Regions from separate parts of the Thermosynechococcus sp. PKX95 genome, predicted to be linked through region 1. Evidence: riboswitches for the same ligand, from Rfam matches in the RefSeq annotation. Region 1 holds a riboswitch; the other holds the start of a gene.
What was found. A riboswitch is a leader RNA that binds a small molecule or an ion and turns the genes downstream of it on or off. The one in region 1 is predicted to bind cobalamin.
Positions count from the first base shown of each region.

Region 2: another riboswitch for cobalamin. It lies ahead of metE (5-methyltetrahydropteroyltriglutamate--homocysteine S-methyltransferase); the one in region 1 lies ahead of RHH81_RS03965 (sirohydrochlorin chelatase).

Region 1 covers NZ_CP134171.1:851,638-867,386, reverse strand. Annotated here, with positions in the region: gene fni (type 2 isopentenyl-diphosphate Delta-isomerase) at 1-285, shown strand, start outside; gene RHH81_RS03985 (DUF2232 domain-containing protein) at 282-992, opposite strand; gene egtC (ergothioneine biosynthesis protein EgtC) at 1,133-1,915, shown strand; gene RHH81_RS03975 (SUMF1/EgtB/PvdO family nonheme iron enzyme) at 1,890-3,023, shown strand; gene RHH81_RS03970 (peptide ligase PGM1-related protein) at 3,274-4,800, shown strand; cobalamin riboswitch at 4,836-4,977, shown strand; gene RHH81_RS03965 (sirohydrochlorin chelatase) at 5,010-6,041, shown strand; gene RHH81_RS03960 (2-isopropylmalate synthase) at 6,116-7,750, shown strand; gene RHH81_RS03955 (hypothetical protein) at 7,731-8,174, shown strand; gene RHH81_RS03950 (AAA family ATPase) at 8,179-10,527, opposite strand; gene RHH81_RS03945 (NAD-dependent epimerase) at 10,545-11,561, opposite strand; gene tviB (Vi polysaccharide biosynthesis UDP-N-acetylglucosamine C-6 dehydrogenase TviB) at 11,589-12,866, opposite strand; gene RHH81_RS03935 (glycosyltransferase family 4 protein) at 12,936-14,090, opposite strand; gene RHH81_RS03930 (EpsG family protein) at 14,092-15,096, opposite strand; gene asnB (asparagine synthase (glutamine-hydrolyzing)) at 15,168-15,749, opposite strand, start outside.
Region 2 covers NZ_CP134171.1:1,706,633-1,722,381, reverse strand. Annotated here, with positions in the region: gene galE (UDP-glucose 4-epimerase GalE) at 1-638, opposite strand, end outside; gene RHH81_RS08415 (peptide chain release factor 3) at 683-2,308, shown strand; gene recR (recombination mediator RecR) at 2,316-2,924, shown strand; partial or broken gene RHH81_RS08405 (response regulator) at 3,091-3,630, opposite strand; gene thrS (threonine--tRNA ligase) at 3,879-5,696, shown strand; gene RHH81_RS08395 (glycosyltransferase) at 5,714-6,496, shown strand; gene RHH81_RS08390 (SufE family protein) at 6,615-7,064, opposite strand; cobalamin riboswitch at 7,216-7,361, shown strand; gene metE (5-methyltetrahydropteroyltriglutamate--homocysteine S-methyltransferase) at 7,653-9,905, shown strand; gene RHH81_RS08380 (His/Gly/Thr/Pro-type tRNA ligase C-terminal domain-containing protein) at 10,158-10,310, shown strand; gene RHH81_RS08375 (NAD(P)H-dependent oxidoreductase) at 10,439-11,095, shown strand; gene RHH81_RS08370 (GNAT family N-acetyltransferase) at 11,267-11,773, shown strand; gene RHH81_RS08365 (DUF5340 domain-containing protein) at 11,818-12,084, shown strand; gene menA (2-carboxy-1,4-naphthoquinone phytyltransferase) at 12,072-12,968, opposite strand; gene RHH81_RS08355 (hypothetical protein) at 13,002-13,391, opposite strand; gene RHH81_RS08350 (hypothetical protein) at 13,592-14,617, shown strand; gene RHH81_RS08345 (polyribonucleotide nucleotidyltransferase) at 14,688-15,749, shown strand, end outside.

The DNA.
Region 1 (15,749 bases):
ATGCCTACGGCGCAGTGTCTGGAGCAAATTCATCCTGCCCTACCAGATACGCCCCTAATTGCCTCCGGCGGACTTCAAAATGGCATTGATGTGGCCAAGGCCCTTGCCCTCGGTGCTGGTCTTGCCGGTTTAGCGCGCCCCTTTTTGCAGGCCGCCCATCAATCAGAGGAGACACTTGCGCAACGCATTGATTTTATCCTTGAGGAATTGAAAACCGTGCTGTTTTGTACCGGCAGTGCCACTCCCCAAGCCCTCTATCAGCGTCGCTGTCTCGAAAGGATCTAGCGGGGGTCTTCAAGGATCGTGCGCAGCCACGGGGGCGGATCCGGAATCGGATTGCCCAATCGCTCCAACAGTGTCCATGCCAAAATATGCACCACTAAGGCATACACCGTGGACTGGAAAAAGACAAGTAGCAGTGCCACGACTTGGATCAGGGTCACCGTTGGCTCCAGCAGCAGGTTGAGGTTGACCAGCACCCAATCAATGAAATTCGTGACCTGCTGATTGAAGTAAATCCAGAGGTTTTCCCCGAGCAGAATGGACACAAGACTAATCTGAAAGAAAAATCCTGCGGTGCCAATCACAGCGCCACTGAGAATTGAGCGTCCCCAGCTCTCTTTTTTTGCCCAACAGCCGCCAAAAATCACCCCCATCATGCCGTGGGGCAAGAGAAATTGCAGACTGCGGGGTGGCCCCATCAACACAGAAAGGAGCAAGGCACTGACAATCGCCGCCATCCAAGCCGCTCGGCGGTTCCAGCGTAAATACACCAAGGCAATGGGAATTGGAAAAAATAGGCGCAAGACTGGACCAATGGGCAAATAAAAGTTAATCACCCACAGCAGGGCAGCGGTACTGGCAAGGAAGGCTGTTTCTGTGATCACCAAGGTGCGCTGAATTTGCGATCGCCCCAAGGCTTGGGACTGCTCAGGGGGCACAATGGCTTCGACGTCGGGAAAATCATCCTCTAGGGAATCCGTTGGGTTCATTGATTGCAGATAACCTTTTTTCTCTACACTCTAGCAAGCTTTACTGCCAGCTCTCAAACTGGATATAGCGCCCTGAAAAATCCTTTGCTGAAAGTTAGAATCGGGGGTAAGGTATTCCTATCAAGCTTACATGTTAATTTATGTGCCGTCTTTATGCCTATATGGGGCGCAGAACGTCCCTTGCCCATGCCTTGGTGGATGCTCCCCATTCCCTGTTGGTGCAAAGTTATCAACCCCGCGAAATGACGGCGGGACGCTTAAATGCCGATGGCTTTGGGGTGGGCTGGTATGCTGCCCGCCAAGATGTGCCCCCCTTTCTTTATCGGCAAACGCTGCCCATGTGGCATGATATTAACTTTACTGAGCATTTAAGCCGCTACATTCAATCTGCCTGTTTTTTGGCCAATGTCCGCAGTGCCACACCGGGTCAACCCGTGCAGATGACGAATACGCAGCCCTTTCGCTGGGGACGCTGGCTGGGGGTGCACAATGGCTTTATCGAGAACTTTCGCCAAACCCTCTACCGCCCTATGCGCGATCGCCTGTCGGATATTTGTTACAACATTGTTGAAGGCTCTACAGACTCTGAGCACCTCTTTGCCCTGTTTTGCAATGAATTGGTGTTGAATCCGCAACTGTCACCGTTGATGGTACTGCGGCAAACACTGCAAATTGTTTTTTCCCTAGCGCAGGCAGCGCGTACCAGTGTCAGTGCCGCCATGATTCTGACTGATGGCGTCTATATTCTCGCCACCCGCTGTGCGCGGGGCACACCACCCCCCACCCTGTACTGGAGTCAGGATGCCGAGAAAATTCAACTCACCTCAGAGCCGGTAGATCAGCAAACGGAGTGGTATCCTTTACCCGAAAATAAACTGCTGTTGATGAGTTTGCAGAGTGAACCAGAGATTTATACCTTCTGAGACCTCAACCCCGTTTAATCCTTGGGATCGCGAAGCCCTTTGGCAAGCCTTTCAGAACCAGCGGCAATTTACACGCCAACTTGTGGCTGAGTTGAGCGAGGCCGTCCTTTGTGCGCAGCCCCATCCCCTCTATAGTCCCGTGGGGTGGCATTTGGGACACATTGGCTACACAGAAGCTTTTTGGCTCTTGCCGGAATCCTCAGGGGTGAGCGATCGCGATCGCTATTGGTATGCCGCCGATGGCCGCCCCAAGGCCGAACGACAGCATCTACCGCCGCGTGGCCAGCTACTTGACTACTTAGCAGAGATTCGCCAAAAGACGGGCGATCGCCTCTACAGTCTTAGCGACGAGCAGTGGCAACGGGAAGTCCGTCTCTGGTGGTGGATTTTGCAGCATGAAGCCCAACACAGTGAAACAATGCAAATGGTGCTGGCGATGCAGGGGATTTTCACCACCTTGCCCCCTCTCCTATCCTCGCCTCAGTCTTGGCAACGGATTGCCGCTGGCAGTTATGTCATTGGCAGTGAAGACCTCTTAGCCCTTGATAACGAGCAGCCAGTCCAGAGTGTCGAACTACTTCCTTTTACGATTGATGCGGCACCGCTGACCTGGCGGGAATTTCTCACCTTTGTGGAAGCGGGTGGTTATCAGCGGCGGGAATGGTGGTCCAGCAGTGGTTGGGAATGGCGCGAAGCAGAGGGGATCACAGCACCCTTTTACCCCGTTCCTGAGGATTTGGACTTACCTATGTGGGGACTCAGTTTCTATGAGGCTGAAGCCTATGGCCATTTCCAAGGCAAACGTCTCCCCAGTGAACGGGAATGGGAGATTGCTGCTCAGCAGGGACTCTTGAATCAGGGCTACGTTTGGGAGTGGACGCAAAGTCCCTTTGCCCCCTATCCGGAGTTCCAGAGCTATCCCTACCGGGGGTATTCTGCGCCCTACTTTGATGGCAAGCATTTTGTTCTAAAAGGCGGTAGTCACTGGACGCGCCCCATTCTCAAGCGACCCTCATTTCGCAATTGGTATAGCCGCACCACCCGTGAGGTGTTTGCCGGCGCCCGCTATGTTCAACTAGAAGCACTCCCGATTGAGTCTGAGGCCTAGACTGGGTGAAGTGGGTTAATTTTGTGCCCAAGTTCCCCGTGATCCTGTGATCCTTTTCACGGGCACTCTCCTTAGGCTTCGCCAGAATCAGACTATCAACTATCCTCTTGCGAGGCATCTTATGAGAAACATTGAAGCTGAGCAAACGAAGCACCGTTCCTCAGTAAAGAAAGTTTGAACAAGATGCCCCCCAAGCAATGAGTCCGACTCAAACTCCCTAAACTAGGGACAAGGGCATAGGGGCGTTTTGATGTCAATTGCTGAGGAATTCCGCCAACTGCAAACGCGACTCTTGGAGTGCTGGGACGGGACAGAAACGTTTATTCCTGAACTACCCAAGGGTCCCGGCGGCATTGAGCGCGATATTGTGGTGGTGCCTTCCCTGAGCTTTCCCCAACCGGAGCTGGCCAAGATCACCGGCTATACCCACTACGAGGAGCGGCAACTCTATACGCTGATCCAGTTGCGGAATCCGCGTACCCGCATGATCTACGTGACGTCCCAGCCACTGCACCCCAGCATTATTGACTATTATCTGGATTTACTCCCCGGCGTACCCAGTTCCCATGCCCGCGATCGCCTGCTGCTGCTGGCCACCTACGATCGCTCCGATAAACCCTTGACTGCGAAAATTTTAGAGCGGCCTCGCCTTTTGGAGCGTATTCGTCAAGCCCTGCGTCCCAACCAAGCCTACATGGTGTGTTTTAACTCCACCCCTCTGGAGCGGGAACTGGCGGTACGCTTAGGCATTCCTCTCTACTCGACGGATCCCGACCTCCTCTACTGGGGAACCAAGGCGGGCAGTCGGGAACTTTTTGCGGCCGCAGGCATTCCCCATCCGATGGGCAGCGGTTTTTTGCAGGGGGTACCGGAACTGGTGCGGGCGATCGCTCACCTCCAACAGAAATCTCCTGAACTGCAACGGGTGGTGGTGAAACTCAATGAGGCTTTTTCCGGAGAAGGCAATGCTCTTCTTGATCTGCGCCCACTGCGCCCCCTTGGCAGCCCACACACCCCCGATCATCTACAACGGATTGAAAATAGCCTAGAGGAGATGGTCTTTCAGGCGCCTAATGAAACTTGGCTCTCCTATCGGCAGCGATTTATGGATCTGGGTGGCATTGTCGAAGCCTTTGTGGAAGGGACAGTCAAGCGATCGCCCAGTGTCCAAGGCTGTATTACCCCCAAAGGCAGTGTTGAAATCGTCTCCACCCATGAACAGTTACTCAATGCCCCCACAGGTCAAATTTTCATTGGCTGTGAATTTCCCGCCCATGCCGACTATCGCCAACAACTCCAAGAATTGGGGCAAAAGGTAGGGACGTACTTGGCACAGCAGGGGGTGATCGGCTGTTTTGGTGTGGACGTTGTTGCAACCCAAACAACAGCAGGGTGGGAGCTTTACGCCATTGAAATTAACTTGCGCAAGGGTGGTACTACGCACCCCTTCATGACCTTAAAATTCCTCACCGATGGCCACTATGAGCTAGCCTCTGGACTGTTTTACAGCAAGCACCGCCGTCCCAAGTATTACATTGCCTCCGATAACCTCTGCCAACCCCACTATCGCGGCCTCCTGCCCAATGATCTCTTGGATATGATTGCCCGCTATCAACTCCACTTTGACTCCAGCACCGAAACGGGCACTGTCTTTCACCTCATGGGGGCACTCTCGGAATTTGGTAAGCTGGGACTCGTCAGCATTGGTAACACCCCCGAAGAAGCCCAAGCCATCTACGACCAGACCATTGGCGTTCTCGATGCTGCGGCGCTATAGGTCTCTCATGTGCCCACCCCCTGCATAGACAGGGGTCTGAGAATCTCGCTACAATTGGCAACGTTCACTGTGAAGAGCAGCCTGTAGGGAAAATCCAGTGCAAGTCTGGTGCTGTGCCGCAGCTGTGATGGGGAACCCCCCTCAGCCAGAATGCCTACTTGCTGTGGTTCACTCTGTTTGCCTGCGTCGCACGGGCATGGAGTTTCAACGTGGTTGTTACGCTCAACGATTCCATTCTCAATCCCCTCGGTTTTAGCCTCGATTTACCCCCTCTCCCCCAATCTCGACCGCTTTTACTCGTCGGTCATGGGACGCGCGATCCGGAAGGTCGCCAAGCATTTTTGGACTTTGCCCAAGCCTATTATCAACTGGATCCCTGCCGGCCTGTTTTTCCCTGTTTTCTGGAGTTAACGGAACCCTCGATTTTTGAGGTGCTCAGCCAGTGTGCTGCCGCAGGCCATACAGACTTGTCAGTGCTGCCAGTTTTACTCTTTGCTGCTCGCCACAATAAGTTTGACGTTACCAATGAGTTGGATCGGGCACGGCGGGCGTTTCCGCAATTGCGCTATCACTATGGCCGCCACTATGGCATTGCCCCCGAAATTTTAACCCTGTGGCGATCGCGCCTTGAACTCTTGGACTCACCAGAATTTAATCCCCAAGGCATTGGCCGCGAAGAAACCGTTCTCCTAGTGGTGGGACGCGGCTCCAGTGATCCCGATGCCAATGGCGATGTTTTTAAGCTAGCCCGCATGCTCTGGGAAGGCAGTGGCTACAAAACCGTTGAGGTCTGCTTTATTGGCATTACCCATCCCCGCCTACCCGAAGGATTTGGGCGGGCGAATCTTTACCAGCCCCGCCGCGTCATTGTCCTGCCCCACTTCATGTTTACAGGGGCACTACTCAAGAAAATCTATACCCTTACCGCAGAAGCCCAAGCCGCCTATCCCAGTGTTGAATACGTGAACCTACCGGAAATTGGCCTGCATCCGCAACTATTTTATCTCACGCGGCAGCGGGAAATTGAAACCCATACGGGGCAGGTGGCCATGAACTGTGAAGCCTGCAAATTCCGCTTGGTGGCAGGCCATAGCCATCATCACCACCATCATCAGGATCATGAGCACCCCTCCCACAGCCATGATCACGGGGGTCATCACCCTCACCACCATCACCATGGATCAACCGTGGACTTGGATCACTTGCCCAGTTACCACCAACGCATTTGGCAAGTTCCCTAAGCATCGCTCCCCAGCGAAAATGTTAGAGTAAATGATGACTGCTACTCTTTCTCAAGCTTAGATAGGGCTTGTCTATGCGTATTAAATATCCTCCCCAGACGGTTGACCGGGTGTTAATTTTTGATACCACCCTGCGGGACGGTGAACAGTCGCCGGGTGCCTCGCTGAATGTGGATGAAAAACTGGCGATCGCCCGTCAACTGGCGCGACTGGGGGTGGATATTATTGAAGCAGGCTTTCCCTTTGCCAGTCCCGGTGACTTTGAGGCGGTGCAGCGGATTGCTGAAACCGTGGGCACCGAAACGGGGCCGGTGATCTGTGGCTTGGCTCGTGCCACCCGCCAAGATATTGAAGCAGCAGCAAAAGCCCTCAAACCCGCCTACTATCCCCGCATTCACACCTTTATTGCCACCTCGGACATTCACCTAGAGTACAAACTGAAGAAAACCCGCGCTGAGGTACTGGAAATTGCCCCCGAAATGGTGGCCTATGCCAAGTCCTTTGTGGATGATGTTGAGTTTTCCCCTGAGGATGCCGGGCGTTCGGATCCTGAGTTTCTCTATCAAGTTTTGGAACGGGTGATTGACGCCGGTGCCACAACAATTAACATTCCCGACACGGTGGGTTACACCACCCCCGCCGAGTTTGGCGCCCTGATCAAAGGCATCAAGGAAAACGTGCCGAATATTGATCGTGCCGTCATTTCAGTCCATGGTCACAACGACTTGGGCTTGGCCGTTGCCAACTTCCTCGAAGCAGTCAAAAATGGGGCACGGCAACTGGAGTGTACGGTTAACGGCATTGGGGAGCGCGCCGGCAATGCTGCCCTTGAGGAATTGGTGATGGCTCTCTATGTGCGGCGGCAGTACTTCAATCCCTTCCTAGGCCGTCCCCCCGAATCGGAAGCACCCCTGACCAATATCAACACCCGCGAAATTTACAAAACCTCCCGCTTGGTCTCCAATCTAACGGGCATGCTGATTCAGCCCAATAAAGCGATCGTCGGTGCCAACGCCTTTGCCCACCAATCAGGCATTCACCAAGATGGCGTCCTCAAGCACAAGCAAACCTATGAAATCATGGATGCCCAACTCATTGGCCTAGCCGACAATCAAATTGTTTTGGGTAAACTCTCTGGTCGCAATGCCTTTGCCACCCGCCTGCGCGAGCTGGGCTTTGAACTCAGTGAAACGGAACTCAATAAGGCGTTTTTGCGCTTTAAGGAACTGGCCGACAAGAAAAAAGAAATCACTGACTGGGATCTAGAAGCTATTGTTAAAGATGAAACCCAAGCCATTGATGTTCAAGGCTACCAGCTGGAATTTGTGCAGGTCTCCTGTGGCGATCGCGCCCGCCCCACCGCCACCGTAACCGTCCGTCTGCCCAGTGGTGAGGAGCTGACAGATGCCGCTATTGGCACAGGCCCTGTGGATGCCGTCTATCGTGCCATTAACCGCGTGGTGCAAATTCCCAATCGCCTCATTGAGTATTCCGTGCAGTCAGTGACCGCGGGAATTGATGCTATCGGTGAGGTGACCATTCGCCTGCAACACGGGGATCGCATTTACTCGGGCCATGCCGCCAATACAGATATTATTGTTGCTTCGGCTCATGCCTATATGAATGCCCTCAATCGTCTCTATCGCGGGCTCCAGCAGCAACGCCTCCACCCCCAGACCGCTGAGGTTCATGGTGGAACCACTCCCTAAGCCCCTTGAGCACCACGGCATCTACCCCTGCCCCATTTGCCGCCATGGCCAAATTGCCCCAATGGTGCTCATGGAAACCCATGCCTGTAACTTTTGCCGCCACATTTTTACCCTTAATCCTGAGCGCCAAACGGCTCGCCTTGAAGATGGGGCGATCGCTTTTCGCTGGCAGTGGACAGGTACAGGCTGGCGATCGCTCCACCGCCCCTCTTCTCAGGTCACCGTTGTTGGCCTTGTGTTAGCTATTTTGCTCATCATTTTACCGCCAACCCTCATCTGGCTAGCCTATGCCCTGTTTCCGCCCCTAGAAGCAGGAGTTTGGCGCTGGCTTCCCCTTCTTTGGACCGGCCTCACCTTAGCTGCCCATGCCCTACTCTTTGGGCCTGTTTTAATGGCTATTTTGTCCCCCGAAAGGGAGATGTGAGACCTTAGACAGCGAGGGGTGCCACCGCTGACTCAGCAGCACTGTTCTGATAACCTCTGAAATCTCGGTGGTTGACAGCTACACCATTGACGACAATCCCAAGCAGCTTTTGCTGTAAGCTCAGATCACAAGCCTGCAGTGCCTGAGCAAAAGCTTCGCGTCGCGTTTTCTTTAACCGCACAACCAAGAGCGCCCGCTCCACCGCTGCCAGAACCCGATGCGCCTCGGCAGCAGCCAAGATCGGCGGCACATCCAGAATCACGCAGTCAAAGGTATCCTTAGCGCCCTCCAAGAAATCAAACCACCGCGCAGAACTCAGCAGTATCATCGGCTCTTGCTGAACCTGACCCGCCGTCAGTACCCAGAGTCTTTCCGCACGATTTGCCAAAAGACTGAACCAGTGGGGAAAAGGCATTTCCCCTTGCAACAACTCCCCTAGGCCTGCGACATTGGGAATGCCAAGTCCTTGATGCATGCTGGGCTGACGCAAATTGGCATCCACCAGTAAGACCCGTTTTCCCATCGCCGCTGCTGCAACCGCAAGGTAAATCGCAAGGGTCGTTTGTCCTTCTTTGCCCGCTGTACCCGTTATTGCCAAAGAGCGCGGCAATCCCAACGACTCTAGCTGCGTCAACAGGAAGTAAAAACTTTCCCTAAAAGCAGGTGTGGCACTCGGCAAACGGTGCTGCAATCCCCAGAGCGTCAACGGTGTTTCTAGGCGACTAAAGGCCAATTGATCAAATGTCTTCGTCAAAGGAATCTCGCCAAGAATCGGCAAGGGAGTTTGTTGGCGAATTTGCTCCACTTCTAGGAAACGATCATCCAACCAATCGAGCACTAGAGCTAGAAATAGCCCCGACACTCCCCCCAGCATCAAAGCTATCACCAGTGCCCGTAATAAACGCTGGGTTACCTGATATTCTTCCTTGTTGTCAATATCTGAGAGGACTCGCCATGTGAAGTCTCGTTGCGCAATCTGCAGTTGGAGGGACTGTCGAGTTTGCAGTAATAACCTCAGAGATTCCTGTGCTGCTGCAAAACGTTGCTCAATCTTGCGGTAAGGATTGGCAAGGCGTATTACTCGCGATATCTCTGCCTCGGTGGCCTGAATTTGGTTGCTTAATTCAGCATCCGCCCTCCGCAGCGCTTCAAGCTCAATTCTGGTCTCTATGTACTTCTCGATTAGAGATTCAGAAACGGCACTTTGATAACCAATCAGCGTTTCGGGTTGACGAACTTGATCCTGATTTCTAATCGTAATCTGTCGCGCTTGCTGCCTAGCCTGCTCTAGCAGTAGTCGCTTTTCTTCCTGTAGCGCTTGCACCGTCGGTGAGTTTTCATTTACCTTGGCCTGCTCCCCAGCTAGCTTGGTTTCCGTTTCTGTTAATTTTAAGAGCAACTCCTGATAGCTTTGAGAAGCAGCTAGATTGGCGGCAGCAAGTGCTTCAGTAGGAGACAACCTTAACTGTGCTTCGAGGGAGTTAAACGTTGCCTGAGCTGACTCCAGTTTTACTCTATTTTCATTTCTTGCAGAGATCAAATTATCCAAAAGGCTAAGATAAGTTTCAAGATCGCTGCTGCCAGAGGCCGCAGAGTTAAACTGGGAAGCAACTAGGTCAGGTCGTACTACCCGATTCTGAAAGCGAAATTGGTTAAGTTGATCCTCCAGATCATCAATTTGACTCAGGGTCTTCTGAATTTCTTGGTTAACATAGCGCAGATTATCCGCTATTTGATCCTGCTTTTCCTTTTCACTAAATCTTTTTAATTCTTCAACAAGGATTCCTAGGAGTGATTCTATCTTTTCTTTTTCTCTTGCAGAAAATTGGATTTCTATAATCTTTTGACTTGACTGATCTAGTAGTCTATTACCTGAGGTTAGTTTCGCTGGCTGGATTTTCAAGGATCCAATAAAAGATTGATACGAATATTGTTTTGGATCTAGATCAGGATTTTCTACTAAAAATTTCTCATAAATTGGACGCAAAACAATGTCGCTATTGAGTACCTGAACCAAAGTTCCCACATCACCTTTTGTTTCAGCTGACAAAAGGGGCAGGGATATTGGAGCAAGCTGACGGAGTGACTCTAAAGATGTTCCTGGCCGAGCGCCTGAGGATTGGATAGGTTCAACCTGCACCAACACAGAGTGTCGATAGCTTCTCAAAAAGAGGTAAGAGTATCCCAAAAAGCCAATTGAGACTAGTGCACCTGCCAATATGCCAACTGCTGAGCGCCGCTTCAGCCCGCGAAGTACTTGATCAATGGTCACTTTATCAATTGGCTGCGGCTGCCACAAACTTGCCCGAGCGGCTTCAGAGGGCAAAGACAGATGGTTATTTTCACTTGACATAGGGCAAACTCAACTCGTTAGATACCATAGTACTCACGATACCAGTGGACAAATCGCTGTACGCCTATCTCAACAGGAGTTGTGGGTTCGTAGCCTGTGTCTGCCCTAAGTTCGAGCACATCCGCGTAGGTATCGGGGACATCGCCCGGTTGCAGAGGCAGAAGATTTAACTGCGCTTTCTTCCCAAGATAGGTTTCTAAGAGTTCAATATACCGTAGGAGTTCGACGGGGCGGTGGGCACCAATGTTGTAAACACGCCAAGGTGCGAGACTAGTGGCCGGATCAGGATTTTCGCCACTCCATGAAGGGTTGGGTGTGGCAGGTCGATCCAGCACCCGTAGAATCCCCTCGACAATGTCATCAATGTAAGTAAAGTCGCGGCGATGCTTACCATAGTTAAAGACAGGCAACGGTTCATTATTCAAAATGGCTTTCGTAAACTTAAAGAGTGCCATGTCGGGGCGCCCCCATGGGCCATAGACGGTAAAAAAGCGCAGTCCAGTAGTGGGCAGGTCATAGAGGTGGCTGTAGGTATGTGCCATCAGTTCATTGGCTTTCTTGGTGGCCGCATAGAGACTCAAGGGGTGATCAACATTATCGTGAACCGAAAAAGGCAGTTTTTTATTGGCACCATAGACGCTTGAGGTGCTGGCATAGACGAGATGCTCTACCTGATGGTAGCGACAGGCTTCCAAAATGTGGATAAAACCTACAATATTACTGTCAATATAGGCCAAGGGATTCTCAATCGAGTAGCGTACACCCGCTTGCGCTGCTAAGTGGATGACCCGTTGGGGGGTAAAGTCTCTAAAGAGTTGGTTCACCCCTGTACAATCTACGAGGTCAATTTTTCTGAATACAAATTGCTCACCTGCCGTAAAAGGGCTGAGTCGCTCAAGGCGAGCTTTCTTAAGGTTGACATCGTAGTAGTTGTTCAGATTATCGAGACCAATCACGCGATCGCCCCGCTTAAGTAGTTCCAGTGCTACTGCATTGCCAATAAACCCAGCAACACCCGTCACCAAAATATCCATCTTGATTCCTCAAATGACAAAAAGTAGCTAAAGGCGGCCGTCCACATCTTCCTTCGATAATACCCACTTCACATCATAAAGAACTCCCGGTGTTTTCAAGAGAGCACGAATGCCAGTACTACCCATTTCATGAAACTGCTGGTGGGCAACAGCAATAATGATTCCGTCCCACTGATGAGATAACTCTTCAATAAGGGAAATTCCATATTCTCTCTTGGCCTGTTGGGGATCTACCCAAGGATCGTAAATATCAACCCCTAGGCCATAACTTTGCAGTTCTTTGATAATGTCAACGACACGTGTGTTGCGTAAATCGGGGCAATTTTCCTTAAAGGTTAGTCCCATAACAAGTACACGAGCATTAGGTAAGTCAATTCCCTTTTTGACGAGTAACTTCAGAAATTGCGCTGCTACATAAAAGCCCATGTTATCGTTGATACGGCGACCAGCCAGAATCAGTTCAGGGTGATAATTGCAAGCTGCTGCTTTGTAAGTTAGATAGTAGGGATCAACACCAATACAGTGGCCACCGACCAATCCCGGACGAAAGGGCAAGAAATTCCATTTTGTGCTTGCAGCAGCTAACACTTCTTCTGTATCAATGCCCAATAGGTGAAAAATAATAGATAGCTCATTCACAAAAGCAATATTAATGTCTCGTTGAATATTTTCAATTACTTTTGCCGCTTCGGCCACTCTAATCGAGCTTGCCTTGTGTGTTCCCGCTGGAATAATTGATGCATATAGGCGATCAACTAAATCAGCAACTTCAGGTGTTGAACCAGAGGTAACTTTTTTAATTGTGGTTAGACGATGATTATGATCCCCCGGATTTATTCGTTCAGGGCTATAACCAACAAAAAAATCTTGATTAAATTTTAGTTTGGATTCCTGCTCAAGGATGGGAACACAAACTTCTTCTGTTACACCCGGATAAACAGTAGATTCGTAGATAACTATAGACTGAGGTGATAAAATCTGACCAACACTCTTGGAAGCTTTTCTTAAAGGTTCAAGATCTGGAACTTTGTAATAATCTATTGGAGTGGGAACAGAAATAATAAAAATATTACATTTTCTTAAATCTTCGAGATAGGTTGTGTACATTAGCAAGGAACACGCTTGCAAATCAGTGTCACTGACTTCTCCTGTTCTGTCATATCCCTGCTTAAGTTCAGCGATACGTTGGCTATTAACATCATAACCAATAGTATAGTACTTCTTGCCAAATTCAACGGCCAAAGGAAGACCAACATAACCTAAGCCAATCACAGCAATCTTAAAAGTATCAGAAAAATTAAGCATCATGCACTCACCTTCGCTAATTTCGGCATCTTTCACTTTTTTGAAAAGAGTTGCAATATCCTAATAAAACTAACATGAACTGAGCAATTTGAGGTATTGAGCATTAATCTTTTTGACATCAAATAAGTCCAAAGCCATTTGATAGCTATGATACCCCATTGAAGGAATCAAACTAGGTTGTTCAATAAATTTCCGCATTGCAGTTATCAAGGCATTCACATCCCGAGGCGGAATAAGGTAACCATTATAGCCGTCAATAACCGTTTCACGGCAGCCTGGCACGTCCGTAGTAATCACTGGTCGACCCATAGCCATTGCTTCTTGCGTACTGCGGGGAACACCCTCACGGTAGGAAGGTAAGACAAACACACTAGTACTGGGTAGATACTCTTTGATATTAACAAAGCCAAACCACTCAACTATACCAAGCTCTGTAAATTCCTTAATTTGTGCTTCAGATAAGCTCCCCGGATTGCTATCTAGTCCACCAATTAACCAAAATCGAACTTGAGGATACAGAGCTTTTAAGTATTTAGATGCCTCTAAAAACTCTAATACTCCTTTTTCAATGAGTAATCTTGCAACTAAAGTAAATGTTAATGGACGAGAAAAAGGCTCGCAATACGACCATTCTTGAAGATTAACGCCTGTCCCTTTAATGATTAAAGTTTTACAAGGATTTAGGCCACATGCTTGAGTAATTTCATGACAGTCATCTTTATTTTGAAAGATAATTTTATCCGCAATAGGTAAGCATATCCTGTATAAAAAAATGAGAATGATCTTCAATTTTTTTGATTTTAATTGATGGTCAGGAGTAAATGCATAACCTAAGCCCGTGAATAATGCAGAGCGGAATTTTATACCAACAAATCTCGAGGCTAGTAATCCCCAAATAATTGGCTTCGAGCTAATAGCCAAGAGACTATCAGCATTAATTTTTTTTATTGTTTTAATAATAGAGAAGAGAGATTTAATTTCTTGACAAGGATTCATGCCATTACGAACAAGGTAAAAATGATGACATATGGCACCTATTTCACTTAGTTTTGAAATTTCTGCTTCTGTATAATCTGGAGCTAAACAATGAACCTCAGCACCTGTATGAATTAACTCTAAAATCAAATCTCTTCTGAAATTAATTAACATCTGAGCATTGTTGCAAAGCAATATCAATGACAACCCATCTAGCTTGGGTATTCCATAGTGATCTTTGATTGCCATCTTAAATAAAAGGATACATGCGATAGGGTAACCACGCGAAAGCATGATCAGCAAATTGCAGCCATACCCATAATACTAAAAAACTGTAACCAAGTACTAGAAGCATCCATCGATAAAATATTTCTCGGCTTTGAATGAGAAAGAGGTAGGGCAGATTTCCTAGAACATAGATCTGAATAGGTATTAGGTACAGCGCAAGGCGATCGGCAGCAGTTGAAGAACCTGTTAGCAAGAGTGCAAAAGAAAAAATAACTAGCCAAGATAAAGCAAGATAAACTTTTGAAGAAGTTCTAAAGAAATTATGCCCTGTATAGTATTCGATTAAAAAAATAGTTGCAGGTAAGAGATTCATGGATAGTCGAATTAAAGCACCTGAAGATGACATTCCTGCTCCGATATAGTGAACTAAAAATTTATCGCTGATGCTAGTAATCGCAATTGCACCAGATAGAGCTATCAATAATAATGCTGACACAAGTAGAATATTAATTATTTTTCCTGTTTTTAGTGAGTCAAATAAAAACATTAATATCGGCACTAATATCAGAAATATTGCTGTCTTATGAAACAGTAATGCCAAAATAAAAAACAGAATTGAATTTATTTTTTTATTGGATTCTAATGCCATTAACGCTAGTAGCTCTAAAGCGATCGCTCCTGCTTGGCGAGTATAGCCCATTGCTACAACAGTCGTTAAGTATGGGAAAGCAACTGTTAAACCCAAGTAAGGATTTTTCAGTTTTTGACAAAAAGCAAATAAACAGCTTGTGTAAATCACTGCAACACATAAGTTTACAAAATAAATTTCCTGATTAAGGGCAGCAGCAATCTTATTAATCCAGTGATAGGCAGGGTCACCAAGTAGGGCTTCAAAGCCTACCCATGGCTGATATCTAGAAGCTTCTAATATATCTATATACGTCAACCAGTCTCCACCAACTTCAAATCTCAGACCAATAAAAGCGACATAAATACTAAAAAGAAATACCCAATACCACTTCGGCATTTCTATAACCGATGGTGTTAGCGTGAGTAAGAAAACAAAGAAATAGGGAAACATATGCTAGGGCTAGATATTCAGAAACAGCGCTCTAACCATGACTGAAACATTAATACTTCCCATAGTTGTCCTGCCCAGTTGCGTTTTCCTGTTTGATGCTCCTGCCAGTATTGCCAAACAAGGTCAGGGTGTAGGTAGCCCTCCTGCTGAAGACGGTTTGGGTTCAACAAAGTTGCTCCCCAGTCTCGCAGTTCAGAACGCAACCACTGAGCTAGGGGAATACCAAACCCCATTTTAGGGCGTTCAATCAAAGGCGGCGGGACATAGCGATACAAAAGTTTACGGAGTACCTGCTTGCCCTGCCGCTGTCTGATTTTCATGTCAAGGGGGAGTGTCCAAGCAAACTCAACAATTCGATGATCTAGAAAAGGAATACGGGTCTCAAGACTCACTCCCATGGCGGCGCGATCGACCTTGACAAGGATATCATCGGGAAGATATGTCAAAAGATCAAGTGCCATCATATAGGATTCAAAAGGCAGTTGATGGCTCAGTTGGTCAAGCTTTTCTTGGATTAATAATGGTTCTTGACTATTAAGGACGAACTGGGAAGGTAAATCAATCAGTGATAGAAAAGAAAGATAGACTTCTTTGTCAGA
Region 2 (15,749 bases), 850 kb from region 1:
CGTCGCCCCATCGCCGCCTGCAACACTAGGGGAATCAAGTGGGTTTCTGGATGGTGATCTTCCCCTAAGCGGGAGTCGGGATCGGCGCCTGCGGCATTGAAATAGCGGAAAATTACCGACTTGAGGCCGTAGGCCCTGCCCATATCGGCAGCAATTTGCTCCACCATCCACTTGGAGCGCCCGTAGGGGTTAATGGGAGCACAGGGACAGGTTTCGCGAATCGGCACCTCTGAGGGCAAGCCATAGACGGCGGCTGTGGAGGAAAAAACAAAGTAAGGCACCTCGGCGGCGACCATGGCCTGTAAGAGGGTCAGGGCACCATAAACATTATTTTGATAAAAGCGATCGGGGGAGCGGACAGACTCGCCCACTTCAATATAGGCAGCAAAGTGCATTACTGCCGTCACGGGATAGGTTTGAAAAATCCAATCTAAGAGGGAGCGATCGCCAATATGACCCACAATGAGTTCTGTTTTAAGAACAGACTCGACCAAATCGCGGTGCCCTCGCTCAAGGCTATCTAAAATCAGTACTTGGAAGCTGGCTTGCTGCAGTGCCAAAACGGTATGGCTGCCAATATAGCCCGCGCCCCCGGTGACCAGAATCAGCGGCGAATTATTACCATTATTAATTGTCATTAAAGTCCATCTGTTACACTAGGAAAGCTGCTACAAATTCTGCCATGACCAGTGACTTGCACCATGAAATCACCCAAGAGGTGAAACGACGTCGTAATTTCGCCATTATCTCTCACCCGGATGCCGGGAAAACGACGCTGACGGAAAAGTTACTGCTCTACGGTGGGGCTATTCACGAGGCGGGAGCCGTCAAAGCACGACGGGCACAGCGGCAGGCCACCTCTGACTGGATGGAAATGGAGCAACAACGGGGGATTTCGATTACCTCGACGGTCTTGCAGTTTGAGTACCAAGGCTATCAGATTAACCTCTTGGATACCCCCGGCCACCAAGACTTTAGTGAAGATACCTATCGCACCCTTGCGGCGGCTGATAATGCCGTGATGCTGGTGGATGCGGCCAAGGGTCTAGAACCCCAAACCCGTAAGCTCTTTGAGGTGTGCCAACTGCGGGGTCTGCCGATTTTTACATTCATCAACAAGCTGGATCGGCCGGGGCGGGAACCCCTTGAACTGATTGATGAAATTGAACAGGAGTTGGGGCTGATTCCCTATCCTGTGAACTGGCCGCTAGGAATGGGCGATCGCTTTCGCGGCGTCTATGATCGCGTGCGCCGCAACTTTCACTTTTTTGAGCGCACGACCCACGGTAGTCGTGCTGCGGCGGAAACCATCCTTGCCCTTGGCGATCCGGCCATTGACGCCTACATTGAGCCCTATCGCTTGGAATATCACCAACTCAAGGACGAACTGGAACTGCTAGATGGGGTTGGTGCTGAACTCGACCTCAATTTGGTGCATCAGGGAAAAATGACTCCCGTCTTCTTTGGCAGTGCCATGACCAACTTTGGCGTGCGCCTGTTTCTGGAGCACTTTTTGACCTATGCGTTGCCACCCATGGCCTACAAGAGCGATCGCGGGGCGATTGATCCGACGCAGGAGCATTTCACTGGCTTTGTGTTTAAGCTGCAGGCCAATATGGATCCGAAACATCGCGATCGCGTCGCCTTTGTGCGGGTCTGTAGCGGCAAATTTGAAAAGGACATGACCGTCAACCATGCTCGCACCGGCAAAACCATCCGCCTTTCTCGTCCCCAAAAACTCTTTGCCCAAGGTCGCGAATCCCTTGAAACGGCCTATGCGGGCGATGTGATTGGCCTGAATAATCCAGGCATGTTTGCCATTGGCGACACCCTCTATGTCGGCCCCAAATTGGAATATGAAGGCATTCCCTGTTTTTCCCCAGAACTCTTTGCTTATCTGCGCAACCCCAACCCCTCCAAGTTCAAATCCTTCCAAAAAGGGGTGAATGAGCTACGGGAAGAGGGTGCCGTGCAAATCATGTACTCTACCGATGAATCGAAACGAGAACCGATTCTGGCGGCAGTTGGCCAATTGCAATTTGAAGTGGTGCAGTTTCGCCTATTAAACGAATACGGTGTGGAAACTCGTCTTGACCCTCTCCCCTATACCGTTGCGCGCTGGGTACTGGATGGTTGGGAAGCCCTTGCAGCCATTGGCCGCATCTTTAATGCTGTCACCGTCAAAGACAGTTGGGGACGGCCGGTGCTGCTCTTTAAGAATGAGTGGAATCTGCAACAGACAATGGCAGATCATCCCAAACTGCGCCTGAGCGCGATCGCCCCCCTTGCCGCTGCTGTGTCTGCCTAGCTGCCCCATGAGTAGTGTCTATACCCGTCCCCTTGCTCGTCTCATTGAGCAGTTGCAACGCCTGCCGGGCATTGGCCCCAAGACCGCCCAACGTCTTGCCCTTCACCTGATCAAACGTCCCGAGGCTGATATTCAAGCCTTGGCGCAAGCTCTCCTTGAAGCGAAACAGCAGGTGGGGCTTTGTTCCGTGTGTTTTCACCTCTCTGCCGAACCCGTGTGTGACATCTGTGCCTCCCCCCAGCGAGACAATCATCTCCTTTGTGTGGTGGCTGATTCCCGCGATGTCATTGCCATTGAAAAAACCCGCGAGTACCACGGCAAGTACCATGTCTTGGGCGGACTCATTTCGCCCCTAGAGGGCATCACCCCCGAACACCTGCACATTCAACCTCTGATTCAGCGCGCCAGCCAACCGCAGGTGCAAGAGGTGATCTTGGCCATCAACCCCAGTATTGAAGGGGAAACGACCACTCTCTATGTGGGGCAGCTGCTGCGGCCTTTTGTGAAGGTCACTCGCATTGCCTTTGGCCTACCGGTGGGCGGTGATCTCGACTATGCCGATGAAATGACCCTTGCCCGTGCCCTTGCCGGTCGCCGGGAAATTGAGTGGCAGTAGCTTAGTGCCCCCCCTGCAATCGCCGCAATGCCGTCACAATTTGGTGAATGGCTCGCTTCAGTTGCTCGACCTCGTGGTGTAACCGCTGGTTTTCCGCTTCCAAAGCGGCGAGGCGATTGTCATCCCCACCACTGCCTGTTGCCGCTGGTTGCTGTTGCAGTTGCGCAACCGTTGCTTGGAGTTGAGCAAAGTCATTTGCCTTGACAGATTGTGCCTGCAAAGCTTGAATGGCACCTTCAAGGGCGGCCAGTTTGTCATAGACGGGGGTGAGATCCACAGCGACGGGAGCCGCTACTTCCGCAGGAGCTGCTGCTTTGACGGGTCTGGGCTTACGGGCTTTGCGAAAGGCCTCTTGAATTGCTGCTTCGAGTTGTTCTTTTTCAAAGGGCTTCTCAATGAACTCAAACCACTCAAAGGGTTCTTGGAGCTTTTCGGTGACCTCTTCCTTGCGCCCTGACATAATTACGAGGGGGATAGCGCCAAGGAGATCATTTTTCTCCAATTCTTGATAGACTTCCCAGCCGCTCACCTTCGGCAGCAGAAAATCCAGCATGATCAACGTCGGCTCAGACTGCTCAATGAGTTGCAGACCTTCACGGCCATCCTTGGCCTCAAGGATTTCGTAGTCGCCCTCTGGCAACATCTCGCGGACGCGCATCCGGATTACTTTACTGTCATCAATGACAAGGACTTTGCGGCTAGTCACGGAAACACTCCATTCTATACAAGATTCCTATAGCAAGAGATTGTGAATAGAGGGCGGCAGTGGCATGACCACTACGTGATTTCAACCTTAGCATAGCCCTATCTTTTGGAGTTGGCCACTCGCCTTACACTGCGGCAAAGCGTCCCTGAACCCAAAAATTTGGGGTCAAAGACCCACCCTTGAGGGCAGGAGAATGTCACAATAGAAGTCTCAGCCGGATGAAAGATTTGTTAGATAGATCAGCCCCTATGCCAGAGTTTGCTGCTGCCCCTATCCACCTTCCCAAAACCAGTGAATCGGAGCGGATCAAGCGTATTCGCCACACCACGTCCCATATTTTGGCAATGGCAGTCCAGAAGCTGTTTCCCAAGGCGCAGGTCACAATTGGCCCTTGGACTGAGAGTGGATTTTATTACGATTTTGACCACCCCGAACCCTTCAGCGAAAAAGACCTGAAGCTCATTGAAAAGGAGATGGTCAAGATCATTAAGCGCAAGTTGCCGGTGATCCGCGAGGAAGTGACCCGTGAGGAGGCCGAGCGCCGCATCCGCGAGCTAGGGGAACCCTACAAGCTGGAAATTCTCCAAGACCTCGAGGAGCCAATTACGATTTACCACTTGGGGGATGAGTGGTGGGATCTCTGTGCGGGACCCCACGTTGAAAATACGGGCGAGATTAACCCCAAGGCGATCGCCCTTGAAAGTGTTGCCGGTGCCTACTGGCGCGGCGATGAAACCAAAGCCCAACTGCAGCGCATCTACGGTACCGCCTGGGAAACCCCAGAACAACTGGCGGAATATAAACGCCGCAAAGAAGAAGCCCTGCGCCGTGACCACCGAAAACTGGGCAAAGAGCTGGGTCTCTTTATTTTCGCTGATCCTGTAGGACCAGGGCTACCCCTGTGGACTCCTAAGGGAACGATTCTGCGCTCAACCCTCGAGGAGTTTCTCAAAAAAGAGCAAATGAAGCGGGGATATCTACCGGTGGTGAGTCCGCACATTGCCCGTGTGGATCTATTTAAGACCTCTGGCCACTGGCAAAAGTACAAAGAGGATATGTTTCCCCTGATGGCCGAAGATGCTGAGGCGGCAGCCAACGAGCAGGGCTTTGTCCTCAAGCCAATGAACTGCCCCTTCCACATTCAAATCTATAAAAGTGAGTTGCGCTCCTACCGTGACTTGCCCCTACGGTTGGCGGAGTTTGGTACGGTTTATCGCTATGAGCAGTCCGGGGAATTGGGGGGCTTGACGCGGGTGCGGGGCTTTACCGTTGATGACTCCCACCTTTTTGTCACGCCGGAGCAGTTGGATGCCGAGTTTTTGAATGTGGTTGATCTCATTCTCTCGGTCTTTCGCTGTCTGCGTTTAAATAAATTCAAGGCACGGCTGAGCTTCCGCGATCCCAAATCCGACAAGTACATTGGCTCCGATGAGGCTTGGTCAAAGGCGGAGTCAGCAATTCAGCGAGCGGTAGAACAGTTGGGCATGGAGCATTTCTTGGGGATTGGGGAGGCCGCCTTCTATGGCCCCAAGCTCGACTTTATCTTTGAGGATGCCCTCGGTCGCGAGTGGCAGTTGGGAACGGTTCAGGTGGACTACAATTTGCCTGAGCGCTTTGATTTGGAATACGTTGCTGAGGACAATACCCGCCGCCGACCGGTGATGATTCACCGTGCCCCCTTTGGCTCGCTGGAGCGGCTCATTGGCATTCTCATTGAGGAGTACGCAGGGGATTTCCCCTTCTGGCTGGCACCCGAGCAAGTGCGCCTGTTGCCCGTGGGGGATGAGCAACGCCCCTATGCCGAACGTGTGGCCGCTCAACTGCGAGAGCAGGGCATCCGCGTGAGTGTGGATCGCACGGGCGATCGCCTAGGTAAACAAATCCGCAATGCTGAAACCCAGAAAATTCCTGTGATGGGCATTGTGGGTGCCAAGGAAGTCGAAAGCGAGACCGTGAGTATCCGCACCCGTGCAGCGGGAGATGTCGGCGCCTTGTCTGTTGAACAACTCATCGAGAAACTGACATCGGCAGTGAATGCAATAGATGCCGAGATTCAGTGGCAGTAGCTAGAGGTTAACTCATTATGAGCTATCCTTTTATATCAATCATTACGGCAACTCTCAATGTCGAAGATACGATTACTCGAACCATTAAAAGCCTTCAAGATCAAACGGATAAAAACTTTGAATGGATTATTGGAGATGGTGCTTCAACTGATAGTACCATTAGTATTATTCAGTCTACAAAGGGCTTAAATATAAAAATTATCTCAGAACCAGATTTTAGTTTATATCATGCGATCAATAAATCACTTAAAATTGCAAGTGGAGATTATTATCTTGTTTTAGGTGCTGGAGATGTACTAGAACAGAATACAATAGAGTTGTTTAGAAAAGCTGCTTGCTCTACGAAAGCAGATATACTATCAGCACATGTGTGGGTAGGTAAACGATTAAAGCGCCCTAATAGGGGGAGACCGTATTTGTTTTCAGCCGGAGCCTACATATCTTCCCATGCTGTTGGCACTTTAATTAAAACCGATCTTCATAGGCAACTAGGATACTATTCCTATAGATTTCCAGTTGGCGCAGACTACTTCTTTATCAAAACTGCTATTCAAAATGGCTGTAAGTTTCACAGATGCGATTTTATTGCTGGAGAATTTATGCTTGGCGGTATTTCATCAACTGATAAATTATCAGTTTTATGTGATTTCTTCCGTTTACAGGTAGAAACCGGAGAAAATTTGCTTTTACAAATATTAATTCTTATTTGTGCTTTATTTATTCGAGTTGTTATTCCTAAGTATATACCTTCTCTAATATGGGGTACAAGCACGAGTGCTAAATCCGCAAACGAAGCTTAATGTCCCCGTTGCGGGGATTGTTGCGTCATCCTACAACTAAGGGATTATCCTCCTTCGTAAGGGTGTTCTCTAGCACCCAGCCCAGCTTTTGCTGCTGTAGTCCCATCAGCTGAGATTTTTAAGTGTGACACGAAGTCTCAGCCAAGTGATAGGCTAGGGCTTGCTGTTGCATCGTTCGAAAAATGTTGTAAAAGCCATTGGCTCGCGAGGGGGTTAAGCTGACATTCAGTCCGGTTTGCTGAATAAAGTCAGGTTTTAACTGGAGGATTTCTGCAGGTGTCAACCCACTCAACCCTTCAACCAATAGCCCCACTAATCCCTTCGTCACTTGAGCGTCAGAATCCCCCTGAAAAATCACCTTGCCCTGCTCTAAAGAGGCCATCATGTACACTTGGGAGACACAGCCGGGTACGCGGTTGGCGGCAACCTTCTGCTCCTCAGGAAATGGCGGCAGGCGCTTTGCAAAGCTCAGCAAGTATTCATAGCGCCGCTTTGGATCTGAGATCTGTTGGAACCGCTGAACAATGCGATCGAGGGAAGCCGGTAAAGGCTGGCAGGCGGAGGGCATATTTACCTAGAAGAACGCTGCTGAGAAAAATGATAACTATTTCTCATTTTAGCCTCAGCAGTTGCACAATAACGGCAGCAGTCAACCTAGGGGCAGCTTTTCATACCAATAGACCGCCGTGCTCTTACCCTTAACTCATAACTTGTGTTAGCCTTGAATGTACTCACTCGGTTCTGGTGGGGATCAGCCATCAGACGCAAGGGGGAAAGTGCAGTGCAAATCTGCCGCTGTCCCGCAGCTGTGATGAGAGGCACTACTCTCTCAGTCAGAATGCCCGCCGAGTTGTGAATGTCGTTATGCCAACATCTGCGAGGTACAGATGATGTTCTTCATGCTTCAATTTTCATTAATTTGCCTAGGTAAAGAACCCCCCTACCGCCCTTTTCTGGCAACGTTGCTGCCGTTGCTGTAGCACAAGTGATTTTGGAGATTTTCAAGCACCTACAAGCACTTAGACAAGGGGTTGCTCTTGCAGTGACCCACGTTAGGTTCTGCTGATGATGCTGGAAGTGTACTGCTTGTTGGGCTGAAAACAGCTATCTTTCTTTGTCTATTGAGAGAACTGTCAAAACTCAGGGTACTGCAACAATGACCATTCAAACTGCAACGCTAGGCTACCCCCGCATTGGTAAAAATCGTGAGCTGAAAAAGGCATTGGAAGCCTTTTGGAATGGCAAATACAATCAAGAAAATTTGCTACAAACAGTTCAAGAGATTGAATTGGCAAATTGGCAAACGCAACTGCAGGCTGGCATTGATCGCATTGGCGTTGGCGATACCAGTTTTTACGATCCCGTCCTTGACTGGAGTGTCCGCCTCGGCCTCATCCCACAGCGGTATCAAGCCTTTACAGGGCTGGAGCAATACTTTGCAATGGCTCGTGGCAAAGAGAGGATTCCAGCTCTTGAGATGACCAAATGGTTTGACACCAACTATCACTACTTGGTTCCCGAAATGAGTCAGCCTCTTCAGGCAGCGGACTTTAGTGATTTTCTGGGCATCATTGGTCGCGCCCAAAGGGTCTTGGGCGATCGCGCCGTTCCCATGGTGCTAGGGCCTTTAACCCTGCTACGGCTGAGTCGGCTGCAGATGAATCTAGAGGAAGCGTTGTCTTGCCTAGTGGAGCGCTATCTTATCCTGTTGGCTGAATTGAAGAACCTAGGGGTGGTTGAGGTACAAATCCACGAACCTGCCTTGGTTTTTGGGGACACCAACAACTTCAGGGAATTGTATGAATCAACATTTGATGCGCTCTGTCAAGTTGGCTTGCCGATTTACCTAGTGACCTACTTTGATGATCTCGGCGCTGCCTATCCTTGGGTGGTGACGTTGCCCGTAGCCGGCATTAGTCTAGATTTTACCCGTGGGCAGAACTTGGCATTATTGCAGCAGTATGGTTTCCCAAGGGATAAACAGCTGGGAGTGGGTATTGTGGATGCCCGAAACATTTGGAAAATTTGCCCAGAACCTGTCGTGTCAACCTTGGCAGCGATTCAGGGTATCACAACTAATATCCGGTTGCACCCCTCAGCCTCTTTACAATTCGTCCCCTACGATGCAGCACGAGAAGTGAAGTTACCAGAGCCATTGCGGCGGGTGTTGAGTTTTGCCGAACAAAAGTTGGATGAGGTGGTGCTATTGGCACAGACGCTGCAGGAGAGTCCCAAAGCCCTTGCCCAGCACCCCCAATTGGCAGAGATTGAAGCCCAGTGGCAGGCCTTTAAGGAATTTAGCCCTGTGAATCCAGTGGTACAACAGCGGTTGCGCAATTTAACCGTCAACGATCTGGAACGGGCTATGCCCTATGAACAACGCCGCCAACTGCAGCCCACCTTACCGCTCTTTCCGACAACTACCATTGGTTCTTTTCCGCAAACCCCAGAAGTGCGGCAATTGCGGGTGAAGCTCAAGCGCGGAGAAATCACCCTTGCTGAGTACCAAGCAGCAATTGATGCTGAAATTGCCAAATGCATTCGATTGCAGGAAGAAATTGGCCTAGATGTATTGGTGCATGGTGAGTTTGAACGCACCGACATGGTGGAATTCTTTGGCCAGAAGCTCACTGGTTTTGCCTTTACTGAACACGGCTGGGTGCAAAGCTATGGCAGTCGCTGTGTGCGTCCACCCATTATTTATGGGGATGTAGCGCGAACCGAGCCAATGACGGTGCGAGAGTTTAAAGTGGCGCAATCGTTGACACAAAAAATCGTCAAGGGTATGCTGACGGGGCCGGTAACAATGATTAACTGGTCTTTTACCCGCACCGATATTCCGCGTAGCGAACAGGCGATGCAGATTGCCTTGGCTCTACGGGATGAAGTGGCCGATTTAGAAGCTGCTGGGGCAAAGATTATCCAGATTGATGAACCCGCTTTACGGGAAGGATTACCCCTCAAGCCGGAACGTTGGCAGGAGTACTTGGCTTGGGCCGTCGATGCGTTTCGGTTGGCGGCTGGTGTGGCTAAGCCAGAAACTCAAATTCATACCCACATGTGCTATTCGGAGTTTGGCGACATTATTCAACATATCGAGCGCCTAGATGCAGATGTGTTGTCCATTGAAAATAGCCGCAGTAACAATGAAACGCTGTTTGAAATTACTGATGCCGGCTATCAACAGCAGGTGGGCAATGGTGTTTATGATGTTCATAGTCCGGCAGTTCCCACTGTTGAGCAGATGGTTCAGCAGCTGGAGACTGCGATCGCCCATCTACCCAGTGACCAGATTTGGGTTAACCCAGACTGCGGTCTGAAAACCCGTCGCTGGGAGGAAGTGATTCCCTCACTGAAAAACATGGTGGCCGCCGCCCAGCAATTGCGAGGGGCTCGTCTTACCAGCTGAGGATCTGTTGTTGCTGCCAGCGCACCGTTGCCCCCTTAAAATCGCAGGATTTTTCCACCACTCAAAACTGCGTTTCCATTCCTGCGATTAGGGGCGCAATGCTTGTAAGAAGGCTGCCTCGCCTAAAGACCTGCTCCATGATTGGTAGGGGCACCTGATCCTCGGCTGATAGGATATCCGCGTGAGTGTGGATCGTACGGGCGATCGCTAGGTCAACAAATCCGCAATGCTGAAACCCAGAGAATTCCTGTGATGGGCATTGTGGGTGCCAAGGAAGTCGAAAGCGAGACCGTGAGTATCCGCACCCGTGCAGCGGGAGATGTCGGCGCTTTCCCTGTTAAGGAACTGGTTGAAAAACTCACCTCTGCCATGACTGCGATCGATGCCGATATTCAGTGGCAATAGTGGGCAATTGATCTACAGGGCAGTTGACCTCACCTTTAATAGTTTGTCAAAATGAGCGGCGAGTGGTTCTCGCGATCGCGTAGCGTACCCTTCGGGTAATCGCTCTAATCAATTCTCTAGGGAACAGAATGACTGAAACACCGATTTCACCAACAACGGTTTTGCAACAACTACAATGGCGCTACGCCACGAAGAAATTTGACCCCAATCGCAAAATTCCTGCGGATCTATGGCAAACACTTCTACAAAGTCTGGTACTGGCTCCTTCTTCCTTTGGCCTGCAACCGTGGAAGTTTTACGTCATTGAGACGCCTGCGCTACGCCAAGCCCTGCTCCCCCACACTTGGAATCAACGGCAGGTGGTGGATGCCTCCCACTTAGTGGTATTTGCCATTAAAACCAATCTCAATGCTACGGACGTTGATCGCTACCTTGCACGGCAAGCGGAAGTCCACCAAACCGCAGTGGAAAATCTGCAAAAGTATGGGGACTTGGTCAAGGGCTTTTTGCAGTCACCCCCCTACCCCCTCAATGTTGATGAATGGTCAACCCGCCAAGTCTATATTGCTTTGGGTCAGTTTATGCTGACGGCGGCGCTGCTGGGCATTGACACCTGCCCGATGGAGGGTTTCTTGCCCCAAGAATATGATCGCCTTCTCGGTCTACCTGCCCAAGGTTATCATGCCGTCGTTCTATGTGCAGCGGGCTATCGAGCGGCCGATGACAACTATGCGACTTTGCCCAAGGTACGCTATCCCCTAGAGGCAGTTGTGGAAGTGCGCTAAGGTTCACGAATTGACCCCGCTGGACATAGGCTAAGCTAGAAATAGCTCGGTACAAACGTTTGTATGTCTTTGCACACCGATGATCCCATTGACCACAATTTAGTTGATTTAGAAATCGTTCCCGCCAAAGAAGAAGAGCGCTCTGAACCCACCAACATTATTATTCGCGAGATGGGCATTGACGACATTGCCCCTGTATTTCACCTTGGTGAGGAACTCTTCACCAGTGATCTGTATCCCTCGCTGTATCGCATCTGGGATGAGTGGGAGGTTATTGGTTTCTACAACACCGATCCCGAATACTGTCTGGTGGCCGAAGCTGACTCGCAAGTGGCAGGGTTTATCTTAGGCACAATTATTAGCAAAGCCCCTTGGGTCTATGGCTACATTAACTGGCTGGGGGTACATCCGCAGTATCAACGGCGGGGGATTGCCGACAAGCTCGTAGATAAGCTCATTGAACGCATGATTGAGGAGGGGGCGCGATTTATGCTGGTGGATACCGATCCGGCCAACACGCCCGCAGTGAAGTTCTTTACCCGTAAGGGCTTTGGCAATCCGCGGCGGCATGTCTTTTTTTCGTTAAACTTAACCAAGCACGAAATCTATGGCCGGCTGATTGCCTACGAGCGCGATCGCTCCGAGCGGTTGACCTATCGCCGTCCCCGCCGCCGCTAGAAAGCGGAAATCTAGATAGTTGTTCCTTGGAGGTGTCTGCCCCGGTGACTCTTTCTTCTGCCCCCTCAGATGAGATTCCTGTTCCTGCCCACATCCATTACGAGTTAGCGCTGCAAATTTTGGAACAGGTCTCGTTGCCCGCCCTCCCTCCCCACTCCAGTGGTTACCAGCAACTCCATAGTGCGGTCATTCATCTGCGCAAAGCCCTGCGGCTGCAAAAGCAGTTTGAAGAGGAATGGCAATTGAGAGGCGGCAGTGTGGAGTACCAATGGTCGCTGAATCGCGATCGCCCCCCAGCTCAGAGCAAGTAACCCAATCCCAAGAGCAAGCTACTCCAAAAATGCAGTTGCACCGCAATAAATTTCGAGTTCTTGATCTGCTCAGGGACACTGTGAAATTGCGCCATCCGCTGGCACAAATAAATCGCCCAAGGCAGTGAACTCAAAGCCAGCAGTGTTGGCCATGGCAGGATTCCCCATGCGACACTGGCCAGCAACACCCCATAAAAAAGACCACAGGCACCATAGACCAGTTGAGCACTGCGAGCTGTCCCTAAGCGCACGACCGGCGAACGTTTGCCAGCGGCTAGATCATCGGCCACTTGGTGAAAGTGGGAGCAAAAAAGAATCAGTGTTGTCGTCAGACCATTGAGGATAGCCACTGGCCAAATACTAGGGCTAAAGGTTTGCACTTGGCTATAGTAGGCAGCAGCGATCGCCAAAGGTCCAAAGCAGATAAAACAAATCGGCTCCCCCAAGCCCAAATAGCCCAAACGAAAGGGCGGGCCTTGGTAGCTATAGCCTAGGGCACAGCAGAGCAATACCAACCCTAAAACCGTTGCATCCTGTTGCAACCAACTAATGGCCGCAATCCCCAGTAGCCCCAAGAGTAAGCAGAGGTTGCTCAGCCAGAAGATGAGTTGCTTTTTGCCCGTGAGATTGACGACTGAATGGTACTTGTGGCGATCGATCCCCGTTTCGGCATCAAACACATCATTACTGAGATTCAGCCAAACCAAAATCAGCACTGCCGCTGTCAGAAACAACCCAAAAGGCCACCAGTGCACCCTTCCCGTTTCGGCGATCGCCACCGCTGTGCCCAACCAAATGGGCATCACTGCCACACTGTACATGGGAAGTTTAATCGCCGCCCACCACAAACGGGAGCGATCTATCGATTCTGACGGACTAGCCATCTCACCTATACTTGAGTCACCTTCGTCAGCATATCATTGCCGCTCCTGTCCATAGATCGCTTGTTTCGCTGCCCAAATGGCCTGCCGCAACGCTGGATTATTCAGCTTATAGCTATAGATGCCCAAGTCCCGCGCTAAGGCCACCAGTTGTGGGCGAGTCAGCCGCTCTAGCTCCGCGATCGTCAGCGTTTCGATAGTGGGTTGAGGCGGGCACAGTCGGCGTTCAAGGGCGGCCACTTGCTGTTCTAGGGCACTCAGTCGCTGCAAAACTGTGGGACAGGCCATCTCCGTCGGCTGAAGAGATTGTTGCAAAATTTTACGAATTGCCTCACTAAGGGAACCGCATCCCTGCTGGACTTGCCAGCGTTGGAGTTGGCCATAGAGTTCAGCATCTAAACGAAGCGTGATCTTTTTGTGGGGCATGACTGAAATTCAAAAAAAAACCGACAAACTTACTTACAGTCTGTCGGCTCGTTGTGTGTTCCCTGTTGATGACTCGGATAGTACTGAGTCACTATTTAGTATGACCCATCCCCCGATAGAATGACTGTGACGATGATCACAATTTAGCCGCCTTTTATTGCGTTTCACCAAATTCTCTCATTAGACTTTCCAAATCCCCTATGACCTCTCCCCTAGACGGTACGATTATTTTGCCCGACAACCCCCTGAGCGTCCCCCTACGGCGGCGTTTACTCCATGTGAATGGGATAGGGAGCGATGCTGCCAAGCAACGGCGGGATTTGAACCGCCTTGCCGAACTCACAGCGGCTCACCCTTTAGAAGTTCGCGGCATTCACAATCAGACCCATGGCTTCCAAGCAGATCTTTTGGAAAGTTTCCTCGGTAAGGCAGAACTCTATCGTTTTTGGCCCCAGACCCCAGCCCCAGACCCCAGCAAGGATCGCCGCTATGAGTATGCTAAACTTCTTGGCCAACTGATGACTCAAGATCTGACCGATGATGCGGATATTCTGGCGATCGCCCAACCGAGCCAACTGCAACAGCGCCCCCTCGATATTAACAGCACCGCTGACTTAACGAAACTCCTTGACCTCTCGTTCCTACAAAAATTAGGCTGGGGGGATTTTGCCCAGTATCTCTACGGTGCCTTTCCAGCCGGTGCGCCGCGTCCCACCCTGCGGTTGGCCTATGAAATCGTCAAGGGGTTACAAGCGGGAGCCGAATTGTACCTTGTCGCCCATAGCCAAGGGTTAATTATTACTGCCCTTGCCTGTCACATTGTGCGGCAATTGCTGCTGCCGCAAACGAAATGGATGGAGACGGTGCATCTCATTGGCTATGGCCCGGCCATTTTCTTTGCGGATTTACCGCCAGAGCTACAGCCGCGAACCATCCTAATTCAACACCGTCAAGATGTGGTGGCCGAAACCCTGAGCAATCTTCGCAATGTCGATCTGTGGACTAACTTGCAAACCCAGATGGAAAAAGCCATTCACTACGCTGATGATCTGTTGAAAGTGCTCGGTCAAGATAGCCACCACTCTGCCAGTTTCTATTTGGGGTTACAGGATAGCCCCAGCAGCCGGCGATCGGCAGAACTGATACAAATTTTATTAACCCAAAGCTGGACAGCGACCCCCAGTCTTGCCGTCCTTGGGGGCACACGGCTGATCCTTGAACTTTAGCGGATGAGTGGCAGAAGCGGCTATCCTAGTAGAGAGAAAGAAATAGGAAGAAGGAAAAAATAGAACGCCAATGAAGGGTCTAGAAAAGATTATCCCCCTAGATGGGCGGGATATTAAGGTGGTATTGCAAAAATTTGCCCCCCAAGCTGCCGGTTCCATTCTCATTAGTTCGGGAGAAACGGCTGTACTCGTGACGGCGAATCGTGCCGCCGCTCGCGAAGGCATTGATTTTTTACCCCTTGTGGTGGATTACGAAGAGCGCCTCTATGCCGCTGGGCGGATTCCCGGCGGTTTTTTACGGCGTGAGGGTCGCCCCCCCGAAAAAGCGATTCTCATTGGTCGCCTGATTGACCGGCCGCTGCGCCCCCTCTTTCCCCAATGGTTGCGCGATGATCTGCAAGTAGTAGCCACGACGGTTTCCTTGGATGAAAATGTTCCCCCCGATGTATTGGCGGTAACGGGAGCCTCGATCGCTGTTCTTTTGGCGCAAATTCCCTTTAATGGTCCAATGGCAGCAGTGCGGGTGGGCCTTGTGGGGGATGAGTTTATTATCAACCCCACCTACAAAGAAATTGAGCGCGGTGGCTTAGATCTGGTCGTGGCCGGCTCTCCCGATGGCGTGGTGATGGTGGAGGCCGGTGCCAATGAGCTGCCCGAAGCCGACATGATTGAAGCTATTGACTTTGGCTATGAGGTGATCCAAGACCTGATTCAAGCGCAGCGGGATCTCCTCAAGGAATTGGGCATTGACATTGTCCACGCGGAACCGCCGGCGATCGACCCCACCTTGGAAAACTTCATCTACGATCGCGCTGTTGAACCGGTCAAAGCCATTCTCAAACGCTTTGAAAAGGACAAAAATGTTCGCGATGCTGCCCTCGATGAGGTGCAAGGGGCGATCGCCCAAGAAATTGCTGCCCTGCCAGCGGATCACCCGGTCGCAGTGGCGGCAGCGGAAAACCCGAAAGCCCTGCCTACCCTCTTTAAGGCCGTGACGAAAAAACTCATGCGGCAGCAAATTATTGAAGAAGGGGTGCGAGTGGATGGCCGCCGTCTCGATGAAGTGCGTCCCATTTGGTGTGAGGTGGGGGTTCTGCCAGAGCGGGTTCATGGTAGTGCCCTCTTTAATCGC